Regions from separate parts of the Virgibacillus sp. 6R genome, predicted to be linked through region 4. Evidence: riboswitches for the same ligand, from Rfam matches in the RefSeq annotation. Region 4 holds a riboswitch; each other region holds the start of a gene.
The links. Region 4 has a riboswitch for S-adenosylmethionine ahead of BKP57_RS08845 (PLP-dependent aspartate aminotransferase family protein). Riboswitches for the same ligand answer to the same signal wherever they lie in the genome.
Positions count from the first base shown of each region.

Region 1: linked by a shared signal. The riboswitch ahead of BKP57_RS18550 (methionine ABC transporter ATP-binding protein) and the one ahead of BKP57_RS08845 (PLP-dependent aspartate aminotransferase family protein) in region 4 are both predicted to bind S-adenosylmethionine.
Region 2: linked by a shared signal. The riboswitch ahead of metK (methionine adenosyltransferase) and the one ahead of BKP57_RS08845 (PLP-dependent aspartate aminotransferase family protein) in region 4 are both predicted to bind S-adenosylmethionine.
Region 3: linked by a shared signal. The riboswitch ahead of BKP57_RS05800 (homocysteine S-methyltransferase family protein) and the one ahead of BKP57_RS08845 (PLP-dependent aspartate aminotransferase family protein) in region 4 are both predicted to bind S-adenosylmethionine.

Region 1 is NZ_CP017762.1:4,095,705-4,101,057, forward strand. Features, by position in the region: gene BKP57_RS18530 (arsenate reductase family protein) at 1-299, shown strand, start outside; gene gcvH (glycine cleavage system protein GcvH) at 742-1,122, shown strand; gene BKP57_RS18540 (toprim domain-containing protein) at 1,643-1,999, shown strand; gene BKP57_RS18545 (thioredoxin family protein) at 2,022-2,333, shown strand; SAM riboswitch class I at 2,465-2,576, shown strand; gene BKP57_RS18550 (methionine ABC transporter ATP-binding protein) at 2,675-3,706, shown strand; gene BKP57_RS18555 (methionine ABC transporter permease) at 3,696-4,364, shown strand; gene BKP57_RS18560 (MetQ/NlpA family ABC transporter substrate-binding protein) at 4,393-5,220, shown strand.
Region 2 is NZ_CP017762.1:628,326-633,678, reverse strand. Features, by position in the region: gene pckA (phosphoenolpyruvate carboxykinase (ATP)) at 1-1,397, opposite strand, end outside; SAM riboswitch class I at 1,635-1,749, shown strand; gene metK (methionine adenosyltransferase) at 2,013-3,218, shown strand; gene asnB (asparagine synthase (glutamine-hydrolyzing)) at 3,673-5,353, shown strand, end outside.
Region 3 is NZ_CP017762.1:1,272,900-1,278,252, reverse strand. Features, by position in the region: gene BKP57_RS05820 (DUF6176 family protein) at 1-247, shown strand, start outside; gene BKP57_RS05815 (DUF4177 domain-containing protein) at 551-751, shown strand; gene BKP57_RS05810 (MazG nucleotide pyrophosphohydrolase domain-containing protein) at 834-1,151, shown strand; gene BKP57_RS05805 (cyclase family protein) at 1,541-2,278, opposite strand; gene BKP57_RS05800 (homocysteine S-methyltransferase family protein) at 2,320-3,369, opposite strand; SAM riboswitch class I at 3,464-3,562, opposite strand; gene BKP57_RS05795 (methionine biosynthesis PLP-dependent protein) at 3,745-4,857, opposite strand; SAM riboswitch class I at 4,960-5,061, opposite strand; gene BKP57_RS05790 (manganese catalase family protein) at 5,351-5,353, opposite strand, start outside.
Region 4 is NZ_CP017762.1:1,949,952-1,955,304, reverse strand. Features, by position in the region: gene BKP57_RS08855 (DUF4127 family protein) at 1-355, shown strand, start outside; gene BKP57_RS08850 (MurR/RpiR family transcriptional regulator) at 385-1,194, shown strand; gene BKP57_RS08845 (PLP-dependent aspartate aminotransferase family protein) at 1,840-3,585, opposite strand; SAM riboswitch class I at 3,804-3,924, opposite strand; gene BKP57_RS08840 (PTS transporter subunit EIIC) at 4,695-5,353, shown strand, end outside.

The DNA of each region.
Region 1 (5,353 bases), 2.1 Mb from region 4:
GGTTAGAAAATCAACAAGTGAATTATAAGCCTATACATATTGTCCAAAACCCGCCTACTAAAGAGGAATTACTTGATCTAATCCAGAAAAGTGGGCTGCCCGCAAAGAAGTTTTTTAATACAAGTGGTAAGAAATACCGAGAGCTGAATTTAAAGGAAAAAATAGCAGATGCTACAAACGAGGAAATGGCAGAAATATTAGCATCGGACGGTATGTTAATTAAGCGACCAATCGTAACCGATGGCTCTCAAGTGACTGTTGGATATAAAGAAGAAGAATTTGCAAAAAATTGGCTGTAAGGATTGCTTGTTTATTTTATACGATAAGAGAGTATCAAATTAGGTGCTTGGAGATAACGAAATAACCGAATAGCCACGTCCGGCGCATGAGCCCAGCAACTAGGCGACTTTAGAAATGCGCCCTACGATAAGGCCTCAACGGTTCGCAAAGAGGAGGGCCGACTAAAAACGGGCTTGCCGCTCAGGCGTCGGCATACCCCTGTTTTTAGTGGCATGATTCCTTTATCTTTAGTTGATTCGTTCCATCCGCTACGTTGCTAAACAGGCGCTTGCACCTTTATTCCGGGTGTAATGCAAGTTTTTTAAAGTGACTATTTATTTGTAACTGAATGGACTAGATTTTCAAACAGTTTCTATAGAGAATATAGAAAATAAATACTGGATAAATGACTCTGAACCTTGTATAGTGAAAGTGGAATATATCATTTGGAGGGGAATATATATGAGCGTACCAAAGGAATTACTATATTCAAAAGAGCATGAATGGGTAAAACAAGAAGATGGAAATGTACGTATTGGTATTACTGATTTTGCCCAAGACGAATTAGGAGATATTGTATTTGTTGAACTTCCTGAAGTTGGTGATGAATTAGAAATCAATGAGCCTTTTGGTAGTGTAGAATCCGTGAAAACGGTGTCGGAACTATACGCTCCCATCAGTGGTAAAGTAGTCGAGGTAAATGAAGAATTGGAAGACAGTCCTGAATTTGTAAATGAATCACCATATGAAAATGCATGGATGCTTGTTGTAGAGCCAACAAATGAAGCCGAATTGGACGATTTATTATCTGCAGAAGCATATGAAGAAATGATAAGTGAATAAATAATTCAATAGCTGATATGCAATATTTTGCAATCAGCTTTGTTTTTACTAAAATAAATGTAACGAAATAGAAAAGTTAGGATTGTTTATTTAAGGTTCTGTTATAAAAAAGTTTGACTATAAAGTGATACTGTTTCATTTTTTAAGTAAATCAATCAGCAAGTACTTATATACTTAAATAATTAGTCTGAACATCATGATGTTAAAATGGCTCTTTTTTCAAGATACGCATAAATGGAGAACGATTAATAATTGGATGATTTTAACATAAACTACAAGCGAATCATGGATGACAATGGACATAAATGAATTGCAGAAGACTTATTTTTATTATATAATGATACGTTAAAAAGTCAGACATCCACTACGAGCATAACATTCATTTTGCAAAGCACATACCATTGTTCGAACTGTATGTAAATGGAAATTTGCTCTGTTTTTTGAACGGCATCTAATAATAAAACAATGCTCTCTCTGCATATGCAAGCTTGTCGCTTGATTTTCCAAGGAGTGCTATGTGATGATAACAGATGGATCAGAGAAGGTTTTGATTGTGGAAGGGTTAACGGATAAAAAGCAAGTAAATAAAGTACTTGCGGAAGATTTGACGATTGTTTGCACAAATGGAACCCTCGGGGTGGAACGATTTGACCAAATGTTGGAGGAGTACGCATTAGATGATAAGGAAGTTTATATTCTTGTAGACGAAGACCCTTCTGGTATGAAGCTTCGTAAACAATTAGCAAGAGAATTACCCCATGCCGAGCATGTATATGTAAGCAGTGAGTACCGGGAAGTCGCAACCACGCCGGAAAATGTTTTAGCGCAAGTATTAGTAAGTAAAAGAATAGCGGTTAACCCTATCTTTTTGATTTAAATTACAGTAAAAAGGTGATAGTTTGCAACAGGTAACAAAAGTGCAATTGCAGCAATCTGATTACTTTCTCTATATTTTCACGCCGCTTTGCGGAACTTGTAACCTAGCTAAAAGCATGTTGCTTAAAATTGAACAAATGCAAAAGCAAGAAGTGTTTTTAGAAATGAACGCTTCGCTACATCCAGAATTTATGCAAACATATCAAGTGGAAAGCGTACCTTGTTTGCTTATTAAGAAAGATGGACAAATAGTAGAAAAAATTTATGCGTTTCGAGATGTGGCAAATATTTATCAATATTTGTTAAAGCATAAACCGGAAATGTTTGCATTCTAATACAATAAATGTCTCTTCACCATTGTTTGTGATTTAATTTTACAAAAAGTGATGATGAACCCAAAAAAGTATATTGACAGATGGAAAGCAACATGCTATTATAGTGTCTATTCCAATTAAATAATAATTTACTCTTATCTTGAGCGGTGGAGGGACTGGCCCAGTGAACCCGCGGCAACCTTCAAATAGAACTATTTGAAAGGTGCTAATTCCTGCAAGGTGATAAACCTTGATAGATGAGGGGACATTTTGACATTCATACGTCTTTCTGTTCTCTTCAGAAAGGCGTTTTTAATTGCTTATATGGGCATAATAGGAAGAGCTAAGAAGGAGGAGTAGGTGTGATATCGATTGAGGGTTTGCGTAAAGTTTTTACTGCAAACAAGACAGAAACAACAGCTGTAGACGATGTTACCCTGTCGATTGAGCAAGGAGATATCTTTGGTGTGATCGGTTATAGTGGTGCTGGAAAAAGTACATTTGTACGATTAATTAATCGTCTAGAAGAGCCAACAAGTGGAAAAGTTTATATTAATAAGCAGGAGATAACTGCACTCAAAAAGAATGAGCTGCGTCTGGCAAGACAAGATATTGGAATGGTGTTTCAACATTTCAATTTACTATGGTCACGCACGGTAGAGGATAATATTGCTTTCCCATTGGAGATCGCTGGAGTTGAAAAAGAAGAAAGGCAACAACGTGTGCAATCATTAATTGATTTAGTTGGCTTATCTGGCAAAGAGAAAACATACCCTTCGCAATTAAGCGGTGGACAAAAGCAACGAGTTGGTATAGCACGTGCATTGGCAAATAAACCTTCTGTATTACTTTGTGATGAGGCAACATCAGCTTTAGATCCTGAAACAACGAATTCGATATTGGATTTGCTTGTTGATATTAATAAGCAGTTAGGGATAACTATTATTTTGATTACGCATGAAATGCATGTCATTCGGAAAATATGTAACCATGTTGCCGTTATGGAAAATGGAAAAGTAGTGGAGCACGGCAATGTTTTGGACGTATTTTCTCATCCGAAAAACAATGTTACGAAAAAGTTTGTCCAACAATTGATGGGGGATGCTGAAGCTGAGAATGAGTTCGAACATCTAATCAACACATTTAAGCAAGGCAGGCTTATTCGTCTTCATTTTGTTGGCGAAACAACAAACGATGCTTTAATCAGTAAGCTTGTGAAAACATACGATATTGATATTAGCATTTTACAAGGAAAAATTACTCGCACACAAGCTGGAGCGTATGGTACTTTATTTATCCAAATGACCGGTGATGAGGCAGAAATCGCTAAGGCAATCCAGCACGTGTCTGAAGAAACCTCTGTGGAGTTGGAGGTGATCCGTAATGTTGACTGACCTATTTTCTACAATTAAAATAGAAGATTTTATGGAAGCAACTTATGAAACATTTTATATGACGATTATTGCACTAATCGGGACATTTATTTTTGGCATCATGCTTGGCTTGCTATTATTCCTTACAAATAAGGGGGGGTTATGGCAAAATAAGTGGATTAACTTTTTAACAGCCACTTTCGTGAATGTGTTTCGCGCCATTCCATTTATTATATTAATACTGCTCTTATTCCCATTTACCGATTTTATCGTTGGGACGATCCGTGGTCCTAATGCTGCGTTGCCGGCATTAATCATCGGCGCAGCACCATTTTATGGGCGGCTTGTCGAAATTGCTTTAAGAGAAGTGGATAAAGGTGTTATCGAGGCTGCCAAAGCGATGGGAGCAAAAACAAGAACGATTATTTTTAAAGTATTGTTACCTGAAGCGATGCCTGCATTAATTTCAGGTATTACGGTTACGGCGATTGCACTTATTGGCTATACAGCAATGGCAGGTGCCATTGGTGCTGGTGGATTAGGAAGCTACGCCTACTATTCCGGATTCCAGCGCAGAGATTTTGATATCGTCCTGCTTTGTTCCATTATTATTGTACTGATCGTATTTTTATTTCAATTTATTGGTGATTTTATTACACGCAAATTAGATAAAAGATAATTCAAAAACGAAAAGAGGAGCGTACAAAATGAAAAAATACATTCTATCTATTCTATTTCTTATTAGTCTTGGAAGTGTTTTAGCAGCATGTGGCGGGGATGATAAAACAGCGGACGATAATAAAATCATTGTCGGTGCTTCCAGTGTACCGCACGCAGAAATCTTAGAAGAGGCGAAGCCATTATTGGAAAAAGAGGGCATCACTCTTGAAATTAGTGAATATCAGGACTATGTTTTGCCAAATGATGATTTAGATAGAGGAGAGATTGATGCAAACTATTTTCAGCATATTCCGTTTTTAGAACAAACAATAAGTGATACGGGATATGAACTTGATTATATTGCTGGTATTCATATTGAGCCAATTGGTGTCTATTCTAAAGGTATTTCCAGCATTGATGATATCCCCGAGGGCACGGAAGTAATTATGAGTAACTCTGTACCAGATCATGGACGTATCTTAACTTTGTTTGAGGAGCAGGGACTGATTAAATTAGATGATGGTGTAGATAAAGCAAAAGCTACGATTGATGATATTGCCGAAAATCCAAAGAATTTAACGTTTTCACCTGAATATGAAGCAGCTACCCTTCCAGAGTACTATGAAAGGGAAGAAAATGCTCTAGTTGCTATTAATACAAACTATGCTATTGATGCGGGATTAAAGCCAACAGAGGATGGCTTGTTTATTGAAGATGAAGATTCACCGTATGTGAATGTGCTAGCTGTTAAGAAAGAAGATAAAGACGATGAGGCATTAAATAAATTGGCAGAAATTTTACAATCAGAAGAAATTCAATCTTTTATGGAAGAAAAATATGATGGCGCTGTTGTTCCGGTAGGTGGAAAAGAATAATCGAGAAGGAATTCGATAAGATACAGCGTATGTTAACGCATATGTAGATATCGCCATCCTTTTCTGTCGATAATTAAAAATGAATCGTTTATTTGAGCTAAGACGCGTTTAAATGCGTTTTGAACAGGGAACC
Region 2 (5,353 bases), 1.3 Mb from region 4:
AATATTTTATCCTTTGTTGTCTCTACGCCATGTAATTCGCCCTCTAATGCAGCATGAATCATAGCGCGAGTATACGAAAGCTTCATGCGCTTCCCAGTACCATAGGCTCCTCCCGTCCAACCGGTGTTTACAAGAAACACATTTGATTGATAAGCGTCAATCTTTTCCCCAAGCATGGCAGCGTATTTGGACGGTGCCAATGGAAGGAATGGAGAACCGAAACAAGCTGAGAATGTTGCTTGTGGTTCGGTTACACCTCGTTCTGTTCCTGCTAGCTTACTTGTATATCCGCTTAGAAAATGATACATGGCCTGTTCTTTCGTCAATTTACTGATAGGAGGCAATGTTCCTGAAGCATCAGCGGTTAGAAAAATAATGGTGCTTGGATGCCCAGCGATACTTGGTACGGCAATGTTATCTATGTTTTCTAACGGATATGCTGCGCGAGTGTTTTCTGTTAAAATAGTGTCATTATAGTCAGGAATTCTTGTTTGGTTATCTAACACGACATTTTCCAATACTGCACCAAATCTAATGGCATCGTAAATTTGCGGTTCTTTTTCTTGCGATAAGTTAATGCATTTAGCATAACAACCACCTTCAATATTAAACACGCCATTAGGTCCCCAGCCATGCTCGTCATCGCCAATTAAACGGCGGTACGGATCAGCTGATAATGTTGTTTTACCTGTTCCTGACAAGCCAAAGAACAAAGCAACATCGCCTTCTTTACCAACATTAGCGGAACAATGCATAGATAATACATTGCGTTGAGGGAGCAAATAATTCATCACGGAAAAAATAGATTTTTTAATTTCGCCGGCATACTCTGTTCCACCTATTAATACGATACGTTGTTTAAACGATACAAGAATAAATGCTTCTGAGTTTGTACCGTCTACTTTAGGATTGGCTTTGAATGTTGGTGCAGACAAAACGGTAAACTCTGGCTGATGCTCTTTTAACTCTTTTTCTTTAGGTGTGATAAACAACTGTCTGGCAAATAGATTATGCCACGCATATTCATTGATCACTTGAAGCGGAAGACGGTAATCATGATCTGCTCCAGCATATCCTCTAAATTGAAAGATCTCGGATTTGTTTTTTAAATATTGAACGACTTTTTGGTAAAGTTTATTGAAAGTCGCTTCATCAATGGAACGGTTCACTGTTCCCCAGTCAACATAGTTTTCGCTGATTTCGTCTTTTACAATAAACTTATCTTTTGGTGAGCGGCCTGTGTAAGCCCCTGTTTCAGCTTGAACTGCACCTGTAGCTGATAACTTACCTTCTTTTCTAGCCAAGATTTTTTCAACAAGCTGCGGTACCGATAAATTCGATAATAAATAAGGGTGAGAATATAATTCGGTTACATAAGACTTTTCTACCGTTTTCATTTTAAAAATACCTGCCTTTTAATTCAAATTTATTCACGTTCAACGATTAAGAACGATTGTGATATACTCAATATGTTTATTAGTATAACACATTCACCTAAATAGTCCATACTAAATATCGATGAAATTAAAAAAATATTTATCTTTTCATTATAGTGTGTGAAAAAAACATATAGAAATACGGGGAAATTAGTTGACATAAAGGGGTTCTTTCGGTAAGCTGAAATTCGAACGGTTCTCTTATTCAGAGTCGGTGGAGGGACAGACCCGAGGAAGCCCAGCAACCATCACATTTCATGTGAAAAGGTGCTAACCTGATGCAAGGTAAGTAGGTCACCTTGAACAATAAGAGCGAAAGGTCCGCTATTCCCTTTCCTCCATGATAAGCAGGAAGGGATTTTTTTGTGTTAAAATGGATAGAATGCTAGCGGTTGAGATGTTTTGAAATGGAATAAATACTGCTGTTCATAACCATAAATCCTATTTACATTCATAGGAGTGGTTGTTGTCGTTTTGGACAAGTAAAGTATGGACTTCATAACATTCCCTAAAATGAAAGGTGCATCTTGTTTATATAGAGTTCCGTAACCGACTTTAAAAGGAGGAAGTAGCAATATGGCTACGAATCGACGTTTATTTACTTCTGAAAGTGTAACAGAAGGTCATCCTGATAAAATATCGGACCAAATTTCCGATGCTATCCTTGATGAAATATTACAATCTGATCCCTATGCTCGAGTTGCCTGTGAGACAACTGTTACAACAGGACTAGTATTGGTAGCAGGGGAAATATCGACCACTACATATGTAGATATTCCTGCAATCGTTCGAAAAACCATTGAGGATATTGGTTATACACGAGCAAAGTTTGGATTCGACGCCAAAACCTGTGCGGTACTAACAGCGATTGACGAGCAGTCTCCGGATATAGCAGGGGGGGTAGATACTGCTTGGGAGGCAAGACAGGGGCAAATGAGCGAGGAAGAAATTGATGCTATTGGTGCTGGTGACCAAGGACTAATGTTTGGGTTTGCCTGTGACGAAACAGAAGAATTAATGCCATTGCCAATTTCTCTAGCGCACAAATTAGCCAAGCGTTTGGCAGATGTCCGTAAAGACCATACATTGGATTACTTAAGACCGGACGGAAAGACACAAGTAACTGTAGAATATGGAGAAGATGACCAGCCTATTCGAATTGATACAATCGTCATTTCGACACAACATCATCAAGATATAACGGTAGAACAAATTGAAAAAGATTTAATGGAGCATGTTATTATTCCTGTTGTTCCAGCACATTTATTAGATGAAGCAACGAAATATTTTATCAACCCAACTGGACGATTTGTGATTGGGGGTCCACAAGGCGATGCAGGCTTAACCGGAAGAAAAATTATTGTTGACACTTATGGTGGTTATGCACGTCATGGTGGTGGTGCATTTAGTGGTAAGGATGCGACGAAAGTGGATCGTTCTGCTGCTTATGCTGCTAGATATGTAGCAAAAAATATTGTTGCCGCCCAATTAGCAAAAACATGTGAAGTTCAACTTGCGTATGCGATTGGTGTAGCAGAACCAGTTTCGATTGCTATCGATACATTTGGAACCGGGGTTGTAAGCGAGGATGAATTGGTCCAAGCTGTACGAAAACTATTCGACCTTCGCCCGGCTGGCATTATTCGTATGCTTGATTTACAAAAGCCTATTTTTAGAAATACAGCTGCATATGGACATTTTGGTCGTACGGACGTTTTATTCCCATGGGAAAAGACAGATAAAGTGGAAGAATTGGTAGCACTAGTAAAAGAGCAGCAATAATGATGAGAGCGAGAGCATGATTTTTCTTTTGATGGAGATAGAGAAATCATGCTTTTTTTTCGGTGCCAAGATAGGGGGCTAATTTGGTTAAATGGGGGAAGTTTACATATAATAGGAATAATGTTGTTTACATAAGAATTTGGGAGTAACTAAATGATCGAAAAAAACAAAAGGCATCATTGAATTTTTTACCGTTTTTGATGAGAACAATTGAATATATGGTACGGTTATGGTATCTTTACTCACATCTGATGCAATATAGGTCTCCGCAAAAAATGGTGATCACAGACGGTCATATGTACATCAACAGACAAGAATTATATAATGTAGAACTTATTACCCTATAAAACACGCTTTATTTGGAAGTTTTTTACTAGCGAATAATGTGGTATGATAATATTGAAAAATAATCTTACGCCACGTTACTATTATTAATGAGAGAAGGTAGACAGCAATGTGTGGTTTTATCGGAATGATATTTGATAATCCAGTCGAACGAACAGAACAAGAAATTGAATTGTTTAAAAAGCAAAATAATTTGATCACTCATCGGGGGCCAGATGATGAGGGCTATTATTTTGATTCCTATATTTCATTCGGATTTCGCCGATTAAGTATTATTGATATTGAAAGTGGTTCACAGCCATTAAGCTATAACAATGAACAAATCTGGCTCGTTTTTAATGGAGAGATTTATAATTATATCGAATTACGTGAAAAACTGCTTGAAGAAGGCTACGAATTCCAGACAGACTCAGATACAGAGGTTATAGCTGCACTTTTTTCCAAACATAAGGAGAATGCCTTTCAATATTTAAGAGGTATGTTCTCGATTCTTATTTGGGATAAAGAGACAGAGCAATTATACGGTGCGCGCGATCCTTTTGGTATTAAGCCACTTTTTTATCATGAAAATTCCTTTGGGACGTCATTTGCATCAGAGAAAAAAAGTATTACCTTAATGATGGAACAAGAAGAAGTAGATCAAGCTGCTCTGCAGCATTATTTGAGTTTTCAATACGTGCCGGAACCAATGACAATGACTGCCGGCATTAAAAAAGTAGAGCCAGGCCATTATTTCATTAAGAAACCTGGACAACCTATTCAATTTACACGTTATTGGCATGCTACATTTCATCCTGTGCTTCGAGAAAAGCAAGATTGGATTCAAAAAATTCAAGATGTCATGTATGATTCTGTTAACGTGCATATGCGTAGTGACGTTCCAGTTGGGTCATTCCTATCTGGGGGTATCGATTCAACGTTAATCGTATCCATAGCTAAAGAATTTAATCCAGATATTAAGACATTTTCAGTTGGCTTTGAACGCGATGGTTATTCAGAAGTCGATGTAGCTAAGGAAACAGCAGATAAACTGAATGTGGAAAACATTTCCTACATGATTTCACCGGAAGAATATGTAGACAACTTACCAAAAATCATGTGGCATATGGATGATCCATTAGCTGATCCATCCTGCGTACCATTGTATTTTGTTTCCAGAGAAGCGAGAAAGCATGTAACAGTTGTGCTGTCTGGAGAAGGGTCTGATGAATTGTTTGGGGGCTACAATATTTATCGGGAGCCTGGCTCATTGAAAATATTCGATAAGCTTCCGTTACCTGTGAAGGAATTGCTGAAACGCGTTTCCGCTATATTACCTGAAGGAGTGAAAGGAAAAAGCTTCCTAGATCGTGGAACAACGCCGTTGCGTGAACGGTATATTGGAAATGCAAAAATGTTTGAAGAAAACGAAAAAAGAAAGCTATTAAAAACGTATAATGATCATTTATCTTACCAGCAAATAACAGGCAAATTATTTGACCAGGTAAAAGACTATCCGTACGTGAACCAAATGCAATATGTAGACATTCATACTTGGATGCGTGGAGATATTTTATTAAAAGCAGACCGTGTTACGATGGCTCATTCTCTTGAGTTACGAGTGCCGTTCTTGGATAAGGAAGTATTTCGTGTCGCAAATGAAATTCCAGTTGATTTGAAAATAGCTAACGGTAGTACGAAGAGTCTGTTGCGTGAGGCTTCACGTGGAATCATTCCAGATCATGTGCTAGACCGAAAAAAATTAGGTTTCCCAGTACCTATTCGTCATTGGCTTAAGAATGAGTTAAATG
Region 3 (5,353 bases), 680 kb from region 4:
AGATGAAAAAATGTACGTTGAAACCATTTTTAGAGAAACACTTAATGGAAATGAGTATCTATATTGGTACTCTGTACAAGGGGAAGGTGGACAAGATGTAGAAGAATCCGAACACTGGGTAGACAGAAAACACTTGCAATATTGGCATGAATGCATAGATCCTAATTTTAGGCCCGTAGATCTTAGTACAGAAGTTGTGATGATACCTGAGAAACTGAGACAAGCCATGGAAGCCTTTAACAAGTAAAATAAGCTGAAAGAAAATCGGACTTGCTTGGTAGGAAGAATGGACTTGATGGATAAACGCACCTAGGGATTTGGCTCGATCGCAATATTGATGAAGCATGAAAATCAACTATTTGTGAAGGAACCTTAAATTTTGGCATGGGTCTACAAATTTTAATAACCACTTGTTGTTTTCTATAAGGCAATCTACTATTTTAAGGAATGACATATTTAGGCTGACGATAATCAATTTAGGTGCTATAGGCAAAAGAAGATGTCTTTCTTTGATATGGACGCTTGAACGCAAATAAAAGGAGTGTTGTTTATGCAAACATGGGAATATGCAGTAGAAACTTGGACATTAGGGATTACCTCTGCCGATCGAGAAGAACTCGAGGACAAATTAAATGAGTATGGTAAGCAAGGCTGGGAATTAGTAAATATTATTCCTCAAGTTGGAGAGGGCCCTAGTGGTAGGATTAGTGTGAACTTCAATCAAATTGTGTTTAAACGAAAAGTAGATTAGCCTGTTTTCTCTTGGAGCTAGTTCAGTAAAATAAATTTTGAAGGTTATTAAAACTTATAGCTAGACAAGAAGGTGGGTAAGAATGGATGTAACTGAATTTCAGCAGTGGGTAAAGCAATATTATAAGAACAGAGGATGGGCGGATTTAGATATTTTCGTTCGCATCGGCTTTTTAGCTGAAGAAACAGGTGAAGTAGCTAGAGCGATAAGAGCTCTTGAAATAGGGAGAGACAGACCAGATGAAGCAGAAAGTACTTTTGAAGAAAATAAACAAGCGTTAACCGAAGAACTTGGAGATGTACTAGGCAATGTCATTGTCATTGCCAATAAATACGGCATTTCTTTGGAAGAAGTATTTCAATTACATAAAAGTAAGCTAGCAAAGCGCTATTCAGAATAAATATTAGAAAAGGAGTTAATGCTTTCCTGTCTGAACCGCTTCTTCTTTTTTCAGCTCCCGCTTAAAGCTTTTGCTTTCGCGAATCGTTTCATCTATATACGCTATGGGGGGAGTTCTCATCTAAAAACCTGATCGGGTATTCAATTATTCTGTTTCAAAGCTTTTCTTTTAAGAATTATGAGTTGAGAAAAGTGCTGTCCAAAATGTATGGACCCCCCCCTCCTCTCACACCTCAGGTAGGAGGAGGGGCTGCTTGTTGTATTGAACTATTTTAAAATAATCAAAGTCTCATAAACTCTTAAATATGGATGCGATCTTTATCCATGTTTGTTAAGCGTGGTTTGCTTCCACAGAAGTCATACCATTATCAATGCTTTCATTCTTACAAATTAAGGTAAAATAGCAAACGAACGAACCGGAAATCCAGAAGCGTTTTTTGCTTTTGGGACGATATTACAAATGACTGCACCTGTTGCTGGCACCTTATCTAAATTGGCAAGTAATTCTATTTGGTAGCTATCTTGGCTAAGTACGTAATACTCTGCTATGAGTGAGCCATTTTTGGCATAATCAATAGCGGTGTCTGTATCAAACGTTTCATGACCAACGGCTTTTATATCGCGTTCCTCGTACAAAAACTGTAAAGCTTCTAGTGACCAGCCTGGTGTATGACTTTGCCCGTCAGCATCTTTATTATCAAATGCCTCCTGATCAGGCCACCGTTTACTCCAATCTGTACGTAAAGCCACAAAACTGCCAGGATTTATTTTTCCATAGATGGTTTCAAATGCTAACACATCTTCAACCGTTAATGCGAAGTCATGATTTTCACCAGCAGCTTTTGATTTATCAATGACGACAAGTGGTAAGACAAATTCTTTTAGCTCTAATTCATCTAAGCACCTTGTATCACGGACAAAATGAACAGGTGCATCCAAATGTGTTCCATATTGCCCGGGAAATGTGAGTCGTTGCGCGAAAAAGCCGTCATCATGATCAAATAATGTTTCAAATTTGGCGGGTTCAAATGCTGAGAAATGTGGTGATTCCGGTCCAAAAGCATGGGTTAAATCAATCCATTGCTTGTTTTTAATCGCTGCAATGGTATGCCATAATTGATTTGTCACACTAATTCTCCTTTAAAAGAAAAATTTTCTTTGTTGTTGTTTTAAGCTTTCAAACGATAATCCACATTATGTTTTTTTAATGTTTTATCTGATCCAAACAAGAAATGTTTCTCCATATTTGGGGAATATTTGGAATTAATCGTTTCGACACCGACAGCTTCAGCTACTGCTCGTAGCATTGCAGGAGAAGCGCCACAGCAAAGTCCAATGTAATGGATGCCAATATCTTTTGCTTCCTTAGCCCATGCTGCCAATTCATAGCGATTGTGATAAAGTGGGTCTAGCGCAGTTGGAAAAGTTGTTTCTGTTGGTAAATGACAGCTGCAAGCCCCATCAGGTAAGTTGAAAAATGTTGGATGCTCCTCTGTTGTGCGATATGGAATTGGTAAAGCGCCGACATATCCATTGACAGACTTTCTTATTTTAGCAAGATATGGCTGCATCGTTTCTGGACCTCGGAAGCAGTTCATGCCAACCACAAGTGCTCCTTTTTCGGAAAGCAATTGACAAGCCTCTTCCACGGTATATCCATCCCGTAAAATGTTTTCTCCCATAAGACCAAATGTTATTACAGCTGGAAGCTCTTGTTTCGTAATTTCCTCTAAGGCGATCAATGCTTCTTCATAGTAATAAAAGGTTTCCCCGTTAACAAAATCGACTCCTTCTTCTTTACACCATTGCACCATTTCTGCAAAAATACTTCTTACTTGATCTTTAGATGACGGATCATCGGGGTCAAAAATATTAGTGTTGGAAATATTTCCAGCAACAAGAGCTTCTTCTACTGGATGTTCCTTGGCGACTTCCTTTGCAAGACGAATCGCGCTTCGATTTAATGGCTCTAATAATTCCTCTTTGCCAATGATGCGCATTTTTTCTCGATTCCCATTATACGTAAAAGCCAGAACAACATCAGATCCGGCATTCATAAAATCACGGTATGCTTGCTTAAGGGCTTGCGGATTATCTAAAGCTACTTCCGGTACAAAAGAGCCTGCCTGTAAATATCCCCTTCGTTCCAGTTCAAATAAATAGCCTTCTCCAACAATAACGGGACCTTCCTCTAACCTCTGTTGTAAATTACGTTTCATTTAAAATTCCTCCTTTTAGTGATTTGGGGAAACCCCATAATAAAACCCTCTTCTTGAATTAGAAGAGGGTGAATTACCTTATTTATGGTATCTCTTCTTATCTTCAAGCGTTACGCTCTGGAATTAGCACAGTGCAATTATGCCTGTTGCTGAGGTTTCAATGGGCCAGTCCCTCCACCTCTCTGGATAAGATAGTCATATTATGTTTGTTCAAAAGCTATTCATGATAGCTCCTGTGTTCAATCAATGGCACGTTTCTGCCGAACTGTTGTTGAAACGAGATATTTGTTGTCAAATATATTTGATCATTTATAAAATTTAAATAATACTTTACACCGAGAGGAATGAAATGTCAACCTATTTACTAAAAAAATTTTAAGTTCCTGTTTCGAATTGTTTCAGCGCTTGATTTAAATCATGCTTTAAATCTTCTGCTTGCTCAATCCCTACAGAAAAACGTAATAAACAGTTATCAATTCCACGCTTTTTCCGTTCTTTAATAGGAATGTCGGCATGGGTTTGTGTAGCTGGATACGTGATAAAGCTTTCCACACCTCCTAAGCTTTCTGCAAAGGTAATTAATTGTAATTGTTGCAAAAAAGGATCAACCCAGCTAGAATCATGCAAACGAAAAGACAGCATCCCACCTTTGCCTGGATAGATCACCTCTTTAACTGCAGGTTGTCCCTCTAAAAATCTTGCTATTTTTTGTGCGTTTTCCTGATGCTTTGCTATTCGGAGTGAAAGTGTTTTTAGCCCTCTAATTAACAACCAACAATCAAAAGGAGAAAGCACTGCTCCGGATGCATTGTGTAAAGCAGCAAGTTTTTCACATACTTCCACACCTGTTGCAATCACAAGTCCCGCCAATACGTCATTATGTCCACCAATATATTTGGTTGCACTATGAATAACAATGTTTGCGCCAAGTTCTATAGGTCGCTGCAAACAAGGGGTGAGAAATGTATTATCAACGATAAGTAATAGGTTATGTTTTGTGGTTAAACTGGCTAACGATTTGATGTCAATTTCTTGCATGAGTGGATTCGTAGGCGTTTCAATAAATAAAGCCTTTGTTTTATCAGATATCCGTTTTTCCATATCTTTCAAATTAGTAAAAGAATCATAGATTATATGGAACTGATAGGCATTTGCATAGTGCTGCAGCAAACGATACGTTCCTCCGTATATATCTTCAGAAACGATCAATTCATCACCAGACTGGAAAAGGGACAGCACCAATTGGATAGCTGCCATACCTGAACTGCAAGCGTAACCTTGTTCACCAGACTCCAAATTCGCAATACCTGCTTCTAACAGTGTTCGGGTAGGGTTTTTGGTACGGCTATAATCATATCCGGTTGAACGTCCAATCCCGTCATGTTTAAATGCAGTTGATAAATAGATGGGAGGATTGATAGCACCAGTGTTAGGATCGCTGTGATTTCCTAATTGCACTAGCCTTGTTTCAAGTGTTCTTTTTATCATATGATCATCATCTCCTAGAAAAATATTTTCAAGGAGAGCAAGCAAAAAACCTCTCCTTGAAATAAGAAGAGGTTTCCTAAGTTAAATATAAAGGACCAATTCTTCTTATCTTCAAGCATTAAGCTTCTGGAATTGGCACAGTACTGCAAGCAGTCTGTTGCCGAGGCTTCAACGGGCCAGTCCCTTCACCTCTCTGGATAAGAAAATAATTTTTGAATTTTATAAGATTGAATATTAGAATACAAGGCGGATTAAAAAAAGTCAAGTGGAACCTTGTATTCATTTAGAGTGTTTAATGGATCATAGAATATCTATGAGCTATCCATTGCTACTCTCCTTCTATGTGCGATATTTGAAAAAGTTTAAAAGAGAAAGAAACTGTCTACATTTGCATTTTTCCTGCACACTATTGCACAGTTGACAATTTTCTTTGGCTAACTAGTTTATCCCGTATATAAGGAGCTGTAAGACTCCCACTTCAGGAGTAGGAAGTCTA
Region 4 (5,353 bases):
AAATGGTAATACGTTAGGGACATCTATTGCTGCAGGCAGCTTTGCATTTGACAAGCAGGATTGCTTGACAATAAAAAAGAATCTCATATACCATATCCTTGAAGATGGTTTATATCAGTCCATTGTTCGCAAAGAGGTTACAGAGACCGTTCTTCCTGAAATTGGCGCAGACTATTTCCAATTGAATCATCAGGATGATAAAGTTGCTAGTGAAATTAAGAAGAGGATTGAAATATATTATCAGCAAATGGTAAAAAATAGCTTTTCGGAATTCGAATTATCCCAGATTTGTATACATTTACCATGGAGAAGAATGTTTGAAATCGGTCTTGATTTAAAAATAAAGAAGAAGTAGTAATTCCTGGCGCAAGGAGAGTTTAATCTATGGATATAATGGATTTTTTAGCACGAGTGAAGAGCATTTACCCAGCCTTAACGAAGAGCGAGAAAAAAGTTGCCTCGTTTGTTTCTGAGAACTACCAGCGTATTGCTTTTATGTCTTTAACAGAACTTGCTGATGAATTTGGTGTCGGGGAAGCTACTGTAATTCGCTTTTTAAAAAAGGTAGGCTTTTCTGGATATCATGAATTTAAGACTACTATGGCAAAGCAAATCCTTAGCGGTAAAGAACCTAAAGCGGATACTAAATTTGAAAAAACGTACCAAGATATTGTTAAAATGCTGGATGAAACAAGACTGATGACCAATACGGAAAAAATAAAACAATCAGCAAATTTGATAAAGAACAGTAATGCAATCTATTTGTTTGGTATCGGTTTCTCTGCTTTGGCTGCACAGGGAGCACAGATTAGACTCATGCGCCTTGGTTATAAAGCATACTTTTTTTCAGAACAGCATACAAGATTGGTTTCATCTCATTTAATTGAACCTGATGACTTGGCGATCGCATTTAGTGTAACAGGTGATACACGAGAGACGTTACAATGGTTAAGTAAGGTGAAGGAAAATGGAGCAAAAACGATTGCGATTACGAACCATTCACGGTCGCCTATTACTAAAATCGCTGAATTATTATTATTTACTGCAGGAAAGGAAGTAGCACAAGAAGGAAGTACTTTAATTACGGAAATGTCGCAGCTTTTCGTAGTTGAACAAATTTGTCAATATCTACACGAAATTGATAGTTCTAGAATAGCATTAGCAAAGAAACAAATTTCTCAATCTATTGATTAGCGTAAACACCTTAAATAAATAGTGCTATTCATTTTTAAGCGCAGTACGTATTCTCAAGTAAGATAAATTATAACCAATGGTATCCCAACCGGTTGAGCTTTCGTTATAACGTGCTAAAATAGCATAAATATATAAGGCTAAGACTCTAGGTAGTGGGTAGAATTGATTTTTTCTCCAATCATTTCGCAACTATTAAAGATGGAGGGTATATCATTGAGTTCAACAGTATAAAATTTTTATGAGTCGTTTTCTTAAAAATTCTCCCACATTTCGTAGGAGAATTTTTAACTAGAACAACATTTGACTAGAGTTTATTAGTCAAATGTTGTACAAAGCAGGCCAATTATCCATAACTTATCAAAAATATTCCAATAATAGCAGTATTAGTTTGTTGATCATTTTTTCTTTGTCTATGTATAGAAACTGACAAATTTTAAGCATTTTCTAACCATTATTCATATTCGTTTTCGAGGCACTTTCCTTAATAAAACAAAAGGCGCCATAAGCTTTTACGAAGTGTTTGTAAAAAGGCTAGGGCACCTAAAGTTTGATTGAGCAAGATGGAGTCCTGTTTAAGGGTAATAAAATCCATTTTTTTAAGTCTATGAGCTTTTTATTATCGCTACTGGTTTGAATTAGTTAACTTTACACTGGTGTTAAACAGGAATTATTACGAAGTCGTAGTGCTTCATCATAAGGGTTCTTGTGTGTAATAACTGTAATTTCTGCTGCTTTTTTATAATCTGCTATATTATGGAAAGCGTTCGGTTGCTCGATCCATAAAAGCTTGCATTTTTTATTTACGAGTTGCTCTAACAAGTCAGCTGGTAATGTTGCGTGTACCAGCCAAATGGCGTCTACAATCGGAACCTCAGATAACTCATCATACTGTGGCAGTTCCGCTGTGGAAATAGGATTTCCGACAGCAACTATGTCAAATCCAAGTGCTCGCAGTTGCAACACTTTTTCTTCATCTGCTTTGCTCGCTTGCTCTAACCCGTAAACGGCAATCGTTTTTTTGCGTATGTTCCCCTCGTCTCTTATAAAAGAAGAATGGAGCAGCCAATGGATAGCGTGCTGATCATCAAATACGATGGTCTCTTGTTCACCTGTAGCTTTGGCTATCGCTTGATCTAGTGTAATTAGCAAATCATTTACGGATTCTAACCCAATCGATAAACGGACGGTTTCTTCCGTCGTTCCGCTCGCTGCTAATTCTTCTGATGTAAGTTGTTGATGTGTCGTGGAAGCGGGGTGAATAATCAGTGATTTCGCATCACCTACATTGGCTACATGTGACCATAATTCAATGTGATCAATTAATTGTCGTCCAGCTTCCCTCCCCCCTTTTATACCAAACGTAATGATCGACCCTGCCGTACCATCACGGAAATATTTTTTTATTAATGGATAGGACGGATGGCTGGGCAAACCTGGATAACTGACCCACTCAATTGCTGGATGATCCTCCAAATACGATGCAATCTTTTGTGCATTTTGTGTATGTTGTTGCATACGTAAATGTAACGTTTCTAATCCTTGAAGCAGTAAAAAGGCACTATGTGGACTTAAGCAAGCGCCAATATCACGAATTAATTGCACGCGAAGCTTAGTGGCAAAAGCGGCTGGTCCAACATCAATAAACCGCAGACCATTATAACTCTCATCGGGTTCAGTAAAGTCAGGAAATCGTTCATTGTTCCAATCAAATCTTCCACCGTCTACAATGATACCTCCAATGGTGGTTCCGTGTCCGCCGATCCATTTTGTAGCAGAATGGACAATAATATCCGCTCCCCAGGCGAATGGTTTGGTAAGGTATGGTGCGAATGTATTATCAATAATTAATGGAATATGGTGTGCGTGAGCGATAGTAGCAATGGTCTCTATATCAAAAACGTGAAGACTTGGATTTGTAATCGTTTCTCCAAAAATAGCTTTTGTTTTGTCAGTGATCGCTGCTTCTACTTCTTTTGGATTGGTACCATCAACGAATTTAACGTTGATGCCATAGCGAGGCAATGTGTTAGCAAATAAGTTATACGTCCCACCATAAAGATTGCGGTCGGTAATGATTTCATCGCCAGCACTGGCGACATTTAAAATAGCGAATGTAATAGCAGCCATACCAGAAGAGGTTGCTACTGCTGCGACCCCATCTTCCAATTGAGCAACACGCTGTTCAAATGCATCGACTGTTGGATTACCAATACGAGAATAAATATTTCCTGGCTCCGCTAATCCGAATAAATTTTGGGCATGTTTGGTATCTTTAAAAACATAAGAAGTAGTTTGGTAGATAGGTACTGCCCTTGCACCTGTTGTCGGGTCGGGTATTTGCCCGCCGTGAAGTAAAATTGTCTCTGGATCTTGCGTGAAAAAGCTTGTCATTGTTTTATTCCTCCTTTGAATGTGGGGCTGGTTCTTAAGATCTAATCCTCTTATCTTTTTTGCATTTGTGGTCTCCGTTTTTGGAACCTGTTGAATGAATCTTGCGAAAAGTATGTTTTCGGCTGGTTAATTTTTTCAAGGTAGGCGACTATTTGGAGGTGGTGGAAATAAAAAGCCCTCTTCCTAAAGAAGAGGGCTAGAATCGTTTTCCGTTCCTCCTCTTATCTTCCAGACCATTTCTAAGGTCTGTAGGATTTAGCACCGTAAAAAGCAAATCATTATTGCTTTTAGGTTGCCGGGTTTCAAAGGGCCTATTCCCTCCACCACTCTTGATAAGAGATTCAATTTTTAAATTACTGAATATTATATAAGGTTCAAGATGTATTGTCAATGAAGAATACGTGTACACATATTATTTATATAAATTAGGTCTAAGTAGGAGGTAGGAAGCTTTAGATATTTCTCATTATAAATAAACAAGGAGGCTTTAATTTATTTTTTGAAGAATAAGAAAGTATAAACTCAGGTGCTTATGGATAATGAAATAACCTAATAGTCACGTCCGGCGCATGAGCCCAGCAACTATGTGAACTTAGAAATGCGCCCTACGATAAGTTATCATCGGTTCGTGGCAAAGAGGAAGGCCGAGACTAAAAACGGGCTTGCCGCTCCACGTCGGCATACCCCTGTTTTTAGTGGCATGATTCCTAAATCTTTAGTTGATTCGTTCCATTCACTACGTTGCTAAACGGGCGCCCTGCGCCTTTGTTTAAAAGATAAGCAAGTATAAAATGAAGTGCTTGTAACGAAATAACCGACTAGTCACGTTCGGCTCCATTGCCCAGCAACTAGTAATTCGCTGCAACTTTGTGAATGACTGTTGATTTAAGACAATTTGCTGTTATTAAGGTTACGTATACACTTGTAGAACGAATAAAGGTATGTTTCAGTTTAAAGTTTTTTACATGTTATTGATTTTTACAAATGGTTGTGACCTAGGTCATTTTTCATTACCTATGTCAGCTGAAAGGATATGAAAGCGCTTTTTAATTTTAATTTGGCTGATAAAATAAAATGTGAAATGCTGAATGAGGAGGTTTAAATTCTAAATGACAAAGCGAAAAATCAGCGACTCCATTCAAAGATTTGGGCGTACTTTACTTCTCCCAATTGGGGTACTGGCGCCAGTTGGTATGATCTTAGGGATTAGTGGAGCATTGGTACAAACGTATATGATTGAAAGGTTTCCTTTTTTAGGCTATGAAGCAGTAAATACTTTATTAACTAGCATTCGTACCATAGCAAGTGTCGTGTTTGATAATATTCCATTGTTATTTGCAATGGGTGTTGCCTATGGAATGAGTAAAAAAGATAAGGGGATATCTGTTTTTGCCGCTACAACTGGCTATTTAACCTTAATTATAGCCATGCATGTTTGGCTAATCATTACGGGGAAGATGGCGGATCCCGAGGTTATGACGCAATATGGGCAAATAGAAGTGTTAGGCATCCAAACAATGAATATTAATGCGGTAGGAGGAATCATTACTGGGCTTTTAGCAGCTTGGGCAACAGATAAGTTTTATAATCTAGAATTGCCAACGGCATTTGCATTCTTTTCAGGAAAAAAATCTGTCCCGATTATTACAATTGGTTTTATGACGGTAATTGGTTTAATCATTCCTTTTATTTGGTCGTTGTTTGTAGGACTTTTAACAAACTTATCTTCCGTATATTTAAGTGTGGTAGGTCCGTTCTTTACTGCTGC